DNA from 2 places in the Mycoplasma cottewii genome. Region 1 is predicted to be linked to the other one. Evidence: a T-box and tRNA genes for the amino acid it is inferred to sense, from the RefSeq annotation. Region 1 holds a T-box; the other holds one or more tRNA genes.
What was found. A T-box is a leader RNA that pairs with one kind of tRNA and senses whether it is charged. The one in region 1 lies ahead of ileS (isoleucine--tRNA ligase), so its partner is inferred to be a tRNA-Ile.

Region 2: it encodes a tRNA-Ile, which carries the amino acid that the T-box ahead of ileS (isoleucine--tRNA ligase) is inferred to sense. The anticodon was not compared.

What each region holds. Positions count from the first base shown of each region.
Region 1 covers NZ_CP103424.1:765,410-773,682, reverse strand. Annotated here, with positions in the region: gene ileS (isoleucine--tRNA ligase) at 1-1,890, opposite strand, end outside; T-box leader at 1,928-2,152, opposite strand; gene NX779_RS03315 (alpha/beta hydrolase) at 2,169-3,161, opposite strand; gene NX779_RS03310 (J domain-containing protein) at 3,238-4,104, opposite strand; gene rpmA (50S ribosomal protein L27) at 4,169-4,459, opposite strand; gene NX779_RS03300 (ribosomal-processing cysteine protease Prp) at 4,467-4,781, opposite strand; gene rplU (50S ribosomal protein L21) at 4,784-5,086, opposite strand; ribosomal protein L21 leader region at 5,094-5,170, opposite strand; gene NX779_RS03290 (hypothetical protein) at 5,281-5,688, opposite strand; gene rsmI (16S rRNA (cytidine(1402)-2'-O)-methyltransferase) at 5,713-6,606, opposite strand; gene NX779_RS03280 (DNA recombination protein RmuC) at 6,731-8,014, shown strand; gene NX779_RS03275 (ATP-binding protein) at 8,203-8,273, shown strand, end outside.
Region 2 covers NZ_CP103424.1:875,933-884,205, forward strand. Annotated here, with positions in the region: gene NX779_RS03765 (winged helix-turn-helix domain-containing protein) at 1-218, shown strand, start outside; gene NX779_RS03770 (hypothetical protein) at 266-562, shown strand; gene NX779_RS03775 (hypothetical protein) at 653-1,069, shown strand; tRNA gene NX779_RS03780 (tRNA-Ile) at 1,454-1,530, opposite strand; gene rpsI (30S ribosomal protein S9) at 1,815-2,213, opposite strand; gene rplM (50S ribosomal protein L13) at 2,210-2,665, opposite strand; gene NX779_RS03795 (hypothetical protein) at 2,851-4,383, shown strand; gene NX779_RS03800 (FtsX-like permease family protein) at 4,479-8,273, opposite strand, start outside.

The DNA.
Region 1 (8,273 bases):
ATCAGTAAAATCAGTTGAACTTACTCATAATCTTAAAATATCAGCACCTAGATCATTTGAAAATTGAATTGGATCAACACCGTTTCCTAATGACTTAGACATTTTGTTTCCTTTTTCATCAGTTGTCATACCGTGAGAAACTAATTTTTTATAAGGAGATTTTGACATATAAATAGTTGAGTTAATCATTGAAGCATTAAATCATCCTCTGTATTGATCATTTCCTTCTAAATACATATCAAATGGTAGATCTAATTCTTTAAATCTTTCAATCATAGCAATTGCACTTGATCCCGAATCAAATCAAACATCTAAAATATCTTTTTCTTTTTTCAAGTTTTTATTTTTGTATTCATCAGGTAAGAAAATATCAGCATCATCATTGAATCAAGCATGAGTTCCTAATTCATCAATTTTATTAATTGCATATTGTAAAATTTCATTATTTAAAACTAAATTATCATTTTGATCATAAAATGCAACAATTGGAACTCCTCATAATCTTTGTCTTGAAATAGTTCAATCTGTTCTTTCTTCTAAAACTTGATATAGACGTCTTTTTGCTCATTTTGGATGAGTTTCAATTTCATTAACATTTTTTAAAATTTCATCTTTAACTGGTGCTAAATTAACAAATCATTGTAATGTACATCTATAAATAACTGGTTTTTTAGTTCTTCAGTCATGAGGATATGAGTGAGTTACAAATTTTAGTTTTAATAAGTTGTTTTTATTTGCTAATCTTGTTGTGATGATTTTGTTTGTATCATCATAAAACATACCAACTAATTCAGGATCTAAATGATTAATTTCTTCAGTAAATTTACCTTGATTATTAATTGGAGCAAATGGTTCGATTTTGTGTTGTTTTACAATTAAATAATCATCTTCACCAAATCCACCAGCAATATGAACCATACCAGTTCCAGATTCACTAGTTACGTGATGACCTAAAACAACTTTACTAATTTTTTGATCATATAAAGGATGAACGTATTGTGTATCAACTAAATATGAACCATCAACTTCATTTAAAACACTAACATTTTCTCATCCAATTTCTTGACTTGCTTTTTCAACTAATTCTGAAGCTATAACAAATTTTCTATCATCATTTTCAGGTTTAACAACACTATATTTAATATTTTCTCCAACTGCGATTAATTGGTTTGAAGGTAAAGTTCAAGGTGTTGTTGTTCAAATCACTAGTTTAGTTTCTGAATCAAATTTATCAGAATTTACAATATCACAAGCTACATAAACAGTTGGTGATTTAACATCTTTATATTCAATTTCAGAATCTGCTAATGCTGATTCACTTGATGGAGATCAGTAAATTGGTTTTAATGCTTTATAAATTAATCCTTTTTCATACATTTTTTGAAATAATCTTAATTCACTCATTTCAAAATCATGAGTTAAAGTAACATATTTAACATCATAATCAGTAAACATACCTAAACGTTTAAATTGACTTGCTTGATTTTTAACTTGATCTAAAGCATATTTTTCACATAATTTTCTAAACTCAATTTTATCCATACTTTTACGATCAACACCAGTTTTAGTAACAGCAGTTTCGATAGGTAGACCATGAGTATCTCATCCCATAATAAAAGGAGCATAATAACCTGTTGCATTTTTAAATCTAATGATGATATCTTTTAAAGTTTTATTTAATGCATGACCAATGTGTAGATCTCCATTCGCATATGGTGGACCATCATGTAAAACAAATTTAGGTAGATCTTTGTTTAGTTGCATTTTTTTGTCATAAATTTTATTTTCTTCTCAGAATTTTTCAAAAACAGGTTCTTTATCTTTTAAACCAGCTCTCATATCAAAAGAAGTTTGTCCAATTAATAATGTATCTTTGAATTTATTAGCCATAAATATAATCCTTTCTTAAAAATAAAAATCGCCCTATCTAAGGAGCGATTAAACCGCGGTGCCATCCTAATTAAATCATAAAATATACTATGATCCATCTCTGTTGGTATTAACGGTTCCACCGCGAAATTCTACTAAGCTGAATGCCGTTCTTTTTCGGTAAGAAAAAGTGATATTTTATAAAACACTTTACTAATTCACACCACACATTAGCTCTCTGAAAAAGTTAATTTTATAAAACTTGTCTTTTAATTTTATTTATTTTATTCTATATTATTTTAATTGTTTTTTCCACTATTTTCATGACTTCTAACAAATTTCAAGCTTCTAGCTATGTAATCATTTTCAAATTCAATAATTGATTTTGTATGATGAACACCTTGATCATAAATTGTTACTTTATTTTCATTAGCTTGTTCAATATTATTTTTAATCTTACACATTCTAACACTATCTAAATAATTAGTAACTTTATCATATCTGTTGTGGAAATATAAAACTGGTATGTATTTATTTGAAGTTTGAATTAACTCTCTAAAGTTTAAATCACTTAAATTAACTTTATATTCTTGTTTATAAACTTTTAAAATATCTTTTAAAATATCATTTCCTAAACCTTGTAAAAACTTAGGAGTATTATTAGTAACCATTTTTTTTAATAAATGTTTAACTGACATATAAGATGAATCTGAGATCGCTCATTTAATGTTTGCTTTTTTAATTAAATCAGGTTCAGTTAATAAAAAGTAATTAATTGTAAATGCACCCATACTAGTTCCAACTAATCCTAATGTTGAAACGTTATATTTTTGAATTAATCACTTAATAATAGTGATTAAATCACCTTTTTCTTGATAACCTCAAGTAGTAACTTTTCCTTCGCTTACACCATGATTTCTAAAATCAAAAGTAATGATGTTATAACCTAATTGACGATAGTGTCATAATAAATATAAAACCTCTACTCTATTAGAATTATAACCATGAACACCAACAACTCATTTATCAGATTGTTTTGAATTTAATCATATACTTCCAGCAATTCTAGTTCCGTCAAATGAATTAGTAAAAAAATTAATAGTTGGAGTTTTATATTCTTTAATTTTTAATTTTTTATTTGAATTTCTATTTGTTGGATTTAATCAAGAAAAAGCTTTAATAGGATTGAAATTAACTGAAAATCCATCTTCTCTTTTATAAATAGTTTTTGAGAATTTAGAATTTCACATCGTTATCATCGCTAAAGCAATACTTGAATATTGACTAGTTATCTCTTTTTTCATCTTTTTATAACTTTCTATTTTCTATATATTTAATTATAAAATACAAACTTAATATCATATTATTTTAATTTGTAATTGATTTAAGTCTTTTTATAAAATCATAAACTTTATTAATTTCTGTTTTATTGTAAGCATATTCTTGTTTAAAGTTAGGATTATATCTTTTTAAAATACTTTTATAAGCTTTTTTAATATTTTTAGTTTTTGATAAAGTACTGATTTCTAATAAAGCATAAGATTGATTTACTATATTAAATTTCTTTGAAAAAATTTTCTTTTTAGAACGTTTTTTGATTGTTAGATCAGCTTGATAAATATCAATTTTTAATTGTTTAATTAAGTTTAAAGTTTGTTCTAATAAAGTATCATTAATCTTTTTAATTTCATCTTCCACATCACATGAAATATTTTTAATAGCACATGAAATTTCATTTTTTAAAATATTTTCAACAAAATCGTTTACCATTAATTCTCTAAAGATAGTTCAATATTGTTTATAGTATTTAGATAAAAATAAAACACTTTCTTTGTTATATTCTAAATTTAGTTCATCAAAAGCAAATAATAATAATTTTTCACAATGTAAAAAGTTTAATAATAATTGATTTTCACTAGATTTTAAATTATTAATAAGTTTTTCAGTAGAAGTAAAACGAACTTTTGCATTTTCTAAAAATTTTTTAGTTTCTTTGTATTCACCAAAAAATGGAATTCGGTTAAAGTTTTCATAATAATCGTATTCTTTTATTAAAATGATTGTTTTATTATCAATGATTCAACTTCTTCTATTTTGAATAAAAATTTTATCAATTTCACTATTTGATTCTTTTGTTTTTTGATCTTTTCTATTTAATAGGTATCTAAACACAACAACAAATGTGAAAAACAAAATCCAAATCACTAAAAGCGATATTAAAAATACAATCATCATGTCGTTTTTCTCCTGTATAAATAAAATTATAATAAAAAGTTCTCATATTTGAGAACTTTTGAAATTAATTAGTTTCTTTAGCTATAACACTAACTCTAGTACGGTTTTTTCCGAATCTTTCGTATTTAACGATTCCTGAAGTTAAAGCAAATAGAGTGTCATCTCCACCACGTCCTACGTTGTTACCTGGGTGGATTTTTGTTCCTCTTTGTCTAAAAATAATTGAACCAGCGTTAGTAAATTGTCCGTCTGATTTTTTAGCACCTAAACGTTTTGATTCAGAGTCACGTCCGTTTTTAGTTGACCCTACTCCCTTTTTAGAAGCAAAGAACTGTAAACCTAATAAGAAACGCATATTCATATTAACTTACCTCCTTAAACTGTGTATTTTTAGGATATTGAGTTGTTATTGTATGAATTTGTATTTTTAACATATTCAACATAGTTTGTAGATATTTATCATTTAAGTCAAGTGCTTGAATAATAACTTCATTATCTAAAACTTCCAACCTCACCTTGTCACGATAATTAATATCAAGTGCATTTAAAGCACCACTAACAATTCCTGTAATTGCAGCACACACAAGATCTTGACCATAAGGTCCGGCATTTGCATGACCACTTATATTAAATTGTTCGATATTTTTATCATTATATTTAATTACTATCTTTATCATAATTATTTAGTAGTAATTTCATCAATTTTTACTTTTGTAAAAGGTTGTCTGTGACCGTAAATTTTATTAACGTTTTTCTTTGGATGATATCTAACAACACGGATTTTTTTACCTTTTCCTTGTTTTACGATAGTTCCTGAAACTTTAGCTCCAGCGATTGTTGGGTTACCAACTGTTCCATCGATCATTAATACTTGATCAAATACAACTTTTGCATCAACTTCACCTTCGATTTTTTCGATGAAGATTTCTTGTCCTGGTTCAACTTTAATTTGTTTTCCACCAGTTTTAATGATTGCAAACATCTTTCTTCCTCCAGTCTAGACTCGCCTCTGTATGTGAGTGTGAACTTCTTTTAAGACATACAAAAAGAGCGGTTGAAACTTTTTTCAACATAAAGATATTACTACATATAATTAATCATTTCAATATATGATTACAATTTAAGAAAGTTTTGTTTTCTAATTAAGTTTTTAAAAAGTGTTAAAGCTAAATTAAACTAAAAAATTCCTTGATCGTCAAATGAGTATTGAGCAATTGAATCAACACTATAATCACCAAAATTATTTGGAATAGCAATTTTTTGCACGCTTTTACCTGATCCTAATTCTAAAACAGGATAACGAGATTGCATAGAATCATATTTTAATTTTTCTATTTGATAATCAATTTTTTTAGTATTATCTACTTTTATTAAATTGTTTCCAAATTTAAATTCAGCTTTAGCTGGATTTGATGCCATAACAAACATTGATACAACTGTTGATGATATAGTATCAAACAGACCAATATAACTATTAGAAACACTTGTAACAAGTTTTGCAGCACCCTCTAAAAGAGCACCAGTAATATTTAAACCAGCTCCAGCAATAATTTCTTTTGTATTTTCTATTTTTATTTCTTTCATTCATATTTACCTCCTATTAATGTATTAGGAAGTTTTATTTAAAATGTACATGTTATATAACTCATTTTTTGATTTATTTGTTTTTTGACTAATTATCTCACAAGCTTTTTTTAACTTAATATCATTTAAATTCATTTCATCATCAATTAATTTAATAATTTCTTGATCTGAATAATCATTATTTATTAATTTTTGATTCTGTTTATCAATTACAATTACAAATTCACCTTTACTAATAAATTCATCTGAATTAACATAGTCATTAATTTCACTAATTGATCCATAAATAATTTCTTCGTTAATTTTAGTTAGTTCTCTAGCTATAACTATTTTATGATTTGAATCTAATATTTCATTTAAACATTCAACAGTTTGTTTGATTCTGTGAACTGATTCATAAAAACTAATGACAGTATCATTATAATTATTAATTAAATTAGTTAATTCTTTAATTTTTGATTGTTTATTTTTATTTTCAATAAAACCATAAAAGTAATTTGTTTTACTATTAAAACCACTACAAATTAAAGCATGAATATAAGCTGAACCTGTTCCAATTGCAGTAATATTACAATTTATATTTAACTGTTTTAATTGATTAATTAAATATCCTGCTGGATCACTTATAATAGGAACTCCTGCATCACTTATAATAGCTAGACTTTTATTTTGATTAACTAGATCTATTATTTGATTAATTCTTTGATCTTCATTGTACATGTGAAAAGAAATTAAGTTATTTGAAATATTATATTTATCTAATAAAACTTTACTAGTTCTAGTATCTTCACAAAATATAAAATCAACATTTTGTAATGTTTGTAAACTTCTTTTATTAATATCATCTAAATTACCTATTGGAGTTGTTATTAAATAAATTGTAGGTTTATTATTTTTAAAAGTTTTTTGTAAAATCATAATTTCTCCTTATAAACTATTTTAATTTTAACTTAAGATTGTTATAAATAGATTTGAGTTTATTTTATTTTAGAATAATACGTCTTATATTAAAATAAAACCATTTAGATAAAAGGAGAAGAAAATGAATAGTACACAAATTTTATTAATAGTTTTAATAGCTTTATTAATAATTGCATTATCAGGTATTGTAGTTTTATTAATTAAAAATAAAAATCAAACTTATCCAGTTCAAGATCAAAGTCAATTAACTAATAAAATACAACAAATTATTACTGATCTAACAGCTAAAACAGCAGCTGATAAAGAAAAATTTGAAAATCTAACAAAAACAGTTGGTGAACAAAAAACTGATTTAACAAATTCAGTAAATCAACAAAAAAATGAATTAAAAGATTCTGTTGATAAACAAAAACAAGAACTAACTGAATCAATTAATCAACAAAAATCAGAGTTAAAAAAATCAATAGAGTTATTAAATGAACAATTTAAAATCTTAAATAATACAGCTATTGAAAGTAAAACTAAACTAGAACAAGTAAATAAAGATATTAATGCTTCTTCTGATAAAATAGCTGATATTTCTGCTATTTTTAAAAATAGTAAAACAAGAGGAAATATTGGTGAATATACACTAGAATGAATACTAACTAATATTTTAGGTGATGAATCAGTTGATGGAATTTGACAAAGAGAATATCAATATAAAAACGGTAGTGAAAAACCTAGAATTGATGCAATTATTAGAACTGGAATTAATGATAAAAAAATTGCAATTGATTCAAAATTCCCATTACAAAAAACTGATATTTTACTTTCAAGTGAAAAAGAAACTTATGAATATAAACAAGCTCAAAAAGAATTTAAAGACTCAATTAATCAAAAAATTAAAGATCTTTCAAGTAAATATATTAACAAACAAGAAGGAGTTGATAGTGTTATTATGTACATTCCTTCTGAAGTGATTTTTGAATTAATTATTAATGATTTTAGAGATGTTTATAAATCAGCTTTAGATAAAAGAATTTGAATAACTTCACCAACTACTTTACCAGTAATGTTACACGCTCAACAAATCGCTATTAAAGATTATAAAATTTCAAAAAATATTGATGAAATTCAAAAAACTATGAATTTAATTTTAAAAGATCTAGAACGTTGAGATAAAAGAAATACTATTTTAAAAAAAGCTTATGATAAATATGTTAAAGATACAAATGAAGCATTCGAAGATTTAGAAACTTCTAAAAATAAAATTATTAGTAACATTGAAAATATCAATAAAGTAAAAATAACAACTGAAAATGATTTATCTACAGAAGATATTAAAGCAGACTACAAAAGTCTGTTTTTTTATTTGTTAATTGTTATTTCTGACTTTTTATATCGTTTACTTGTCTTTTATTAGATTTATCTCATATATATTAGATAAGCAAAAAGTGTGGAAATACACGCAAATTGCTTGTGTAAATAAAAAGTAGTATAATATAGGCGAGCAAAAAGTGTGGAAATACACGCAAATTGCTTGTGTTTGGAGTGAATTATATGAGTATAGATATAAAAAGAGATTTTTATCTTAATAAGTTAATATCTAAAATGCATAATAAAAGAATAAAAGTTATTACAGGAATTAGAAGATGTGGTAAATCTTATCTACTTTTTAATAC
Region 2 (8,273 bases), 110 kb from region 1:
ACAACTTAGGTGAAATTTATCAAAGTGAAATGAAAATAACAGGAGGAGAGAACAATAATGGTAGTTGTTCATTTTTGACGTTGAAAAATTATCACAGTTGTTTAAAAGAAAAATTTGGTTATGAGATTTCATATTCAAATTTAGATAAAAGATTAATAAAACAAGGTTTTGCTAGTGCATACTGCAAAAGAACAACAAGAAAAGAAGTTAAAAGATAAGAAAACAAAACGAAGAAAACAAGATTATTAAGTACAGCAAAGAGCTGGTGTTTTACACTCCAAAAGTTGTAGAAAAACATAGATTAGCAACAGCTAATAACTACAAATTCGGACAAGTTTTAGAAGTTGATGGATGTACTCATTATTACTTTGAAAACGATATAATTGCAACATGTGTTGCTGTTGTAGATGTTGGAACTAATAGAGTGTTAGATATGTATTTCGAAAGACAAGAAGAATCTCTAAACTCATATCAAAGAATATTTGAAAACGTTTTTCAAAAATACGGTTATCCTATGAGAATAATCACTGATAATAGGGCTAACTTTAAAAAGATGAAATAAACAACGCTAGAACGCGTATAGAGCTTGAAAAAGGGGTATAGAAGTTGTTTCTTCATCAAATGCTAATGCAAAGCCACACATAGAAAGAAAATGAGATACAGTGCAAAAGAACGTTCCTTTTATTTCAAACAAAAGAATATAAAAACAATTGAAGGAGCTAACGCGATAAAAGATGAGTTAATCGAATATCTAAACAGCATATGCAAAATACGTGAAAAAGAAAGTGTTTTTAGAAAACTAGAAAATGAGGCGGTTGAAGCTTTCTTTGACATACCTATTAAAAGAAAAATTATGAATGGAGTGGTAGAATATCAAAAGAATTATTATGTCGCAATTGACGCAGATGGAAAAAGATATAAGTTCAACAAAAACGAAAGTATTGAATTTGTTATAGGTGCAGATGAGAGTCTATACTTTAGAACAGAAACTATGCGTTTTAAAGCTGAAATATTAGAAAAAGGATCTCACGAATGAGGAATGGTTGATATAGCAAAAGAAAACAATTAGATGAAGAAAGAAAACATGACTTAAAAACCCTAGGGACAATAAATAAGACAAGATGAATTCATATGCTATTAGATAAAACTCTTAACACAATTAAAAAACACCCGAGTGGATTGCCTAATGAGGTAGTTGACGAACTATCAGGACTTGTCTCAGGTGTTAAGAATGAATGTTATCGCATATCATTCGAACTCAAAGAAAAATTAGGCTTATTGGATTAGTTTTATTTTCTAATTTCCTTTGATAAGATTATTATAACTTAAAAATTTAAAGGTTCATTTTGTTTAAAAACCCACGTTCAATAATTAAGACATATTTTATTTCTTATCATAGTAAAAATATATTTAAAAATAAAAAAACACCTTGCGGTGTTACTTGTTTTCTTAATGGTCGGAATAATTGGACTTGAACCAACGACCTCTCCGTTATCAGCGGAGTGCTCTAACCAGCTGAGCTATATTCCGAAACAACAACATAATAATATATCTTTTTATTTTTAAAATCAATATGTTTTATGTTGTTTTTTACAAAAGTTTCTCGTTATTTATTTTTTTCTTCTAAATATAAATAAATATTTAACTTTATCTAGACGGTTAAGACCAACATGAGCACCGGCTCCACCAACTCCGGAAGTTGTAGTAATTCCTTTCAACTTTTTAATTGTTACAAAAGACAAAAATAAAATCAACTCTAAAATAAAATTACTTTTACAAAATAAAAAAACAACAAATGTTGTTTTTTGATAATATTAACGTTTTGAGAATTGAGGTGCTCTACGTGCTCCACGTAATCCATATTTTTTACGTTCTTTAATACGTGCATCACGAGTTAATAACCCTTCATTTCTTAAAGCTTTTCTGTAATCTTCACTAGCTTGTAATAAAGCTCTAGCAATTCCTAATCTAGTTGCTCCAGCTTGTCCAGTGAATCCTCCACCAATAACTTTAACAGTAATGTCAAAGTCTTTTAAAGTTCCAGTAGCTACTAATGGTTGTTCTAAGTCTTGCACTAATGTTGCGTATGGGAAAAACTCTAAAGCAGGTTTTCCATTAACAATAACATTACCTGTTCCTGGAGTTAAGATAACTTGAGCAATTGAAGATTTTCTTCTTCCAGTTCCTCTATAAATAACTTTGTTGTTCATTATTTAGTTTCTCCTTTTTTAGTTTGAATGTTTAAAACTTCAGGTTTTTGTGCAGCATATGGGTGTTCTGAACCTTCGAATACATGTAACGCTCTGTATTGGTTAGCACCTTGAACATTTTTAGGTAACATTAGTCTGATAGCTCTTTCAAGAATTTTAGTTGCATCTAATTCTCTTTGAACTGCTACTGTTCTTCTTCTTAATCCACCTGGGTGCATTGAGTGGTGGTAGTAAACTTTGTTAGATTCTTTTTTACCAGAAAAAATTGCTTTTTCAGCGTTAATAATAATAACGTGATCTCCGTTATTGATGTGTGGAGTAAAGTCAACTTTGTGTTTTCCTCTTAAAACAAGAGCAACTTGAGTTGCTAATCTACCCACAGTTTGTCCTTCTGCATCAACGATATATCATTTTTTGTTAATATCTTTTGCAGAGATTAATGTAGTTTGTTTCATATTCGCTATTTTCCTTTACTTGACTTGTCCGGGGTCTATAAAGTGTAGTAAGCAATAAATATTATAATAAAACTTTTTAAAATTATCAATTAAAATATTAAATCTCTCTGGAATATTAAACAAAATGATACCTTACCAATTATATGTTTTGGATCCAAAACATATAATTGGTAAAGGAGGTTAGAATGTTTACTATTTTAGACAATAAGTCATATGCACAAATTAAAAAACGTATATTAGATATCTTTGCAAAAGATCCTAAAAGATCATATTTATCAATAGCAAAGCAATTTAATAAATCTGTTTCTACTATAAAAAGATATAAGAAAGAATATCTTGATTTTATAAACACTGGAAAGGAGATAGTCCTTTCTCATAAGAATGTAAATAACAAGAATGCACAAAAATATAATGATGAAACAATATACAACTTAGGTGAAATTTATCAAAGTGAAATGAAAATAACAGGAGGAGAGAACAATAATGGTAGTTGTTCATTTTTGACGTTGAAAAATTATCACAGTTGTTTAAAAGAAAAATTTGGTTATGAGATTTCATATTCAAATTTAGATAAAAGATTAATAAAACAAGGTTTTGCTAGTGCATACTGCAAAAGAACAACAAGAAAAGAAGTTAAAAAGATAAGAAAACAAAACGAAGAAAACAAGATTATTAAGTACAGCAAAGAGCTGGTGTTTTACACTCCAAAAGTTGTAGAAAAACATAGATTAGCAACAGCTAATAACTACAAATTCGGACAAGTTTTAGAAGTTGATGGATGTACTCATTATTACTTTGAAAACGATATAATTGCAACATGTGTTGCTGTTGTAGATGTTGGAACTAATAGAGTGTTAGATATGTATTTCGAAAGACAAGAAGAATCTCTAAACTCATATCAAAGAATATTTGAAAACGTTTTTCAAAAATACGGTTATCCTATGAGAATAATCACTGATAATAGGGCTAACTTTAAAAAAGATGAAATAAACAACGCTAGAACGCGTATAGAGCTTGAAAAAAGGGGTATAGAAGTTGTTTCTTCATCAAATGCTAATGCAAAGCCACACATAGAAAGAAAATGAGATACAGTGCAAAAGAACGTTCCTTTTTATTTCAAACAAAAGAATATAAAAACAATTGAAGGAGCTAACGCGATAAAAGATGAGTTAATCGAATATCTAAACAGCATATGCAAAATACGTGAAAAAGAAAGTGTTTTTAGAAAACTAGAAAATGAGGCGGTTGAAGCTTTCTTTGACATACCTATTAAAAGAAAAATTATGAATGGAGTGGTAGAATATCAAAAGAATTATTATGCTGCAATTGACGCAGATGGAAAAAGATATAAGTTCAACAAAAACGAAAGTATTGAATTTGTTATAGGTGCAGATGAGAGTCTATACTTTAGAACAGAAACTATGCGTTTTAAAGCTGAAATATTAGAAAAAGGATCTCACGAATGAGGAATGGTTGATATAGCAAAAAGAAAACAATTAGATGAAGAAAGAAAACATGACTTAAAAACCCTAGGGACAATAAATAAGACAAGATGAATTCATATGCTATTAGATAAAACTCTTAACACAATTAAAAAACACCCGAGTGGATTGCCTAATGAGGTAGTTGACGAACTATCAGGACTTGTCTCAGGTGTTAAGAATGAATGTTATCGCATATCATTCGAACTCAAAGAAAAATTAGGCTTATTGGATTAGTTTTATTTTCTAATTTCCTTTGATAAGATTATTATAACTTAAAAATTTAAAGGTTCATTTTGTTTAAAAACCCACGAAAATTATCAATTAAAATATTAAATCTCTGCATCTTTTAATGTTAGAGTTGCATCAGTTTTAGATATTGAATTAAATCCAACAGCTATTGTAATTATATAAATACCAATAACTCCTAAAGCTACAGCAAAAGGTAATCAAACAGGAAATACTAATGGTAAAACAACTATGTGATAGATACTTTTTATAATTGTTGAAAATATAAATCATCCACTAGTGAATCCAATTCCAAACATTGAAGCTATAACAATAAAATACATTCCTAATATATTTAAAGCAATATAAGAATTAGAATATCCTAATACTTTTAATGTTGATATAAATCTATTATTATCTGAAATAATAACTGAAGTTGTTAATAAAATAATTACAAATGAAATTGATAAAATAGCAACAATACCAAGTGCTAGTAATAATATGATTAATGCTGAAATTTGTTTTAAAATAGCTTGTGAAATTTTAACTGGAACTATTAAATTGATTGAACCTTGACCAATTCCGTCATATACTTGATGATCTTTAACATGAACTCCATTTAATGTAACTGGATTATAATCACCTGTTTTTGAATAAGTTGAAACTGATTTACTTAAATCACCAATATCATCTTTTAAAGAATATTTATAGTTAAATATCGGAAAAGCATTATCAAATATTTTTAAAATATTTTGTGCTGCTTGTTTTTGATTTTCATTTCTATTTTCTTTAATTAATTTATTTACAAAATCTTGATAACTATAATTTTGTAATGAATCATTACCAGTTAGATTTAATCCAGTACTTATTCGATCAACATCATAACCTTGTTTATCAAATACTTTATTTCATTGTTTTTTAAATAATAATTCTCATCAAACTTCTTTATTTTGTTTATAGTTTAAAATTTCTTGAGCATCATCTTCTTTAATTCAAGCAGCACCTTGTCCATAACCATCGTGAACTCCAACAACTTTGAATTTATGTTGTTTATTTATTTTATTTACACGTGTATTACCTTGTAAAAATTCTTTATAAAATGGATTTGGATCAAGTGATTTGTCTTTTTCATCTCATGGAACAGGAATACCATTTGTTAAAGCTTCATCTTTATTGTTAAAAGGATTTTTAATAGATATTGCTGCTGTTGATATATCGCTTATTTGAAGAAAGTCACTTGTTGGTGAATTAAATTCAGTTTTTCAATCAGAAAAATTATATGGTTTTATATTATTACGATCTATTTTTTGTAATTCATTTTGTAATACGTTTAAATCAATTTCATCACCTTTATGTAAGTTTATTTTTTTTGAAATAGTTTGATTTATTATTATTGTGTTTTTTTCAGTACTATAAAGTTTTGAAATTAGATTATTTTTATTAGTATCGAATAAATTAATAAATTTGTTATTATTTTTTATTCCGTAAATTTTGAAATGATTCTTTTTATTTAATGTTTCAACATTTAATAAAGTTCCTAATTGTTCTTTATCTTTTGTAAATGGAATTAAGTTAAATCCTAATGTGTATTGTTGATTATTATCATAAGCAATTTTTAAATTTTGTCTTACAAAATAAGGTGCTCTAGAATATGCTGCTTGAATTATTCCTTGTTCCATTCTATTTTTAAATAATACCGTTCATCAAACTCCTAGTTTTGAAACAAGATCTAATAATTTATTTTTATCGATTAAATCATCTTTAAAATCATTTTCACTTAATTTTAAAATATTATCTTCTACTGAATCTTCTTTATTTCAAATTCCATCTATTATATGGTATTTACCCATTTTTGAATTTGATGAAGATAATTTAAAGTTATTGATATGATCTTTATTTGTTTGTGTTTGTAATTGTTTTACAATAGATGCACTAACTACTGATTCATCTGCAAATTTCAATAAAGCTTGTTGTTTATTATTTATTGAATTAAATTTTTCAATTCTTTTTTCTTCATCTAAATTAATATCAAATTGTTCATTATCATTTAAGTAATAGTCTCTATTAATTGATAATGAAATACTATCTAAATAAATTGAATAAAAACGTTGTAAATGTTTAAATTGATTCAATAAAGTTTTGAAATCATCTTTTTCATCGACTAATAATTCTGATGTTAAATTTTTATAATCAAATCAGTTATTTAAAACTGCATTAGCAAAAAATGGTTCAGTTTCAGATAATGATAATTTTGCTAGTTGTCTGAAATAACCTGTTGATATAGATGTATCTTGAGCCTGTAACATTCTTATATTTGAAACACCTAAAAAGGTTGGTTCTGTATTACCTGAATCATCTACAGTTGGAATTGCTAAATTATAATATGAACTACCATAAGTTTGATTTAAATAGTCTTTTATTATTTGTTCTATATCATACGAATTATTTTTAACAGGTAGAGAAGTTGAAACAAAATTACCATCGCTTTTTTTAATATTTTTATATTCATCATAATCATTTTCAGGATTAAATGCTCTAGAAAATGAAAATGGATTATTATAACTTGGTTCAGAATATTCAACTACTTGTTTATAGTTAATTCCATTATATGTATATACTTGATTTCTTTTTAATAAATAAGGAGCAGAAAAAGAAATTGTAAACATAATAGTAGATAATAAAACAACAAATCCTACACCAAACATTTTAGGTCCAGCATCAATTAATAAAGCTGTTCTCATTTTTTTATTAAATGATTTATTTTCAACATTTCTTTTAATCATCATTGATCATTTAGATAGTTTTTTAGTTCGTTGAGCATAAATTAAATTTAACGCTCCAGTTTTCATAATTAAATATGCAATTAAAAATGATATAACTGACATTAACATTCAAATGAAAATAAATGCAAATAAAAATCCTATTCAGTCAAATGAAGATACTCCATAAGCTAATGTGAAATAAGATTGTAATCTACTTAAAATTACAATTGAAACTCTAACTGCAACAATATATCCAATAATTCCACCAACAAATGAAGTTATCAAAGGAGTAACAACATAATTAAATACTATTTGTTGTTTTTTATATCCTAACGCTCTCATTGTTCCAATTTGAGAACGAGAATTTTCTATTTGTTTTTTAGTCATTAAACTTGTTGTATATAAAACAACACACAATATAGAAAATAATAGTATTGATGAAGTAATGTTATATATTCTAATTGTTTTATTAATTAATGATGTTCTTTTATTAAAAATATAATTTTTATCACCAATTTCATAAAAGAATGTTTTATCTGTGTTATTTTTAATTAATTGTTTAAAAGTAGTATTTAAAAAGTTTAGTTTTTCTTTATCTATAAAATCATTTATTCTTATTGAATAAAATGATTCAATTTCACTATCTGATCCTACAACTAATTTACCGATTGTTTCATCATAATTATAAAAACTATTATTCTGTTTAATTAATCCAAATTGGAATGGATCAACATAAATTAAACCTTGAGTATCTCGGTTAGAAATTGGTGAGTGTTGATTAATTATAGGAGCAATAAAATCAGCTGATTCACCAAATCCAACAACTTGAAATCAAGAATAAGTTCCAGCGTATTTTAATTGATAGATTCCATTTTTATCATCTAATCCTTGTTGTTTTATTAATTCAATATCTCTATGTTGTTCAGCATTTGTATTAGCGTTTTTATTTGAACTAACTAGTAATTGATCACCTAATTTATCTTTTTGAATTCTAATTATATCTTTTATTTTTATATTATGTTTTTGAGCATAAATTGGATCTAAAACAACTTGATTAATAGAGTTAATATCATTTCCTTCTGAAATTACAAGTTTATCAACTTGATTAGTTTTTGATGAAGTTTTTGCTATTGTTTT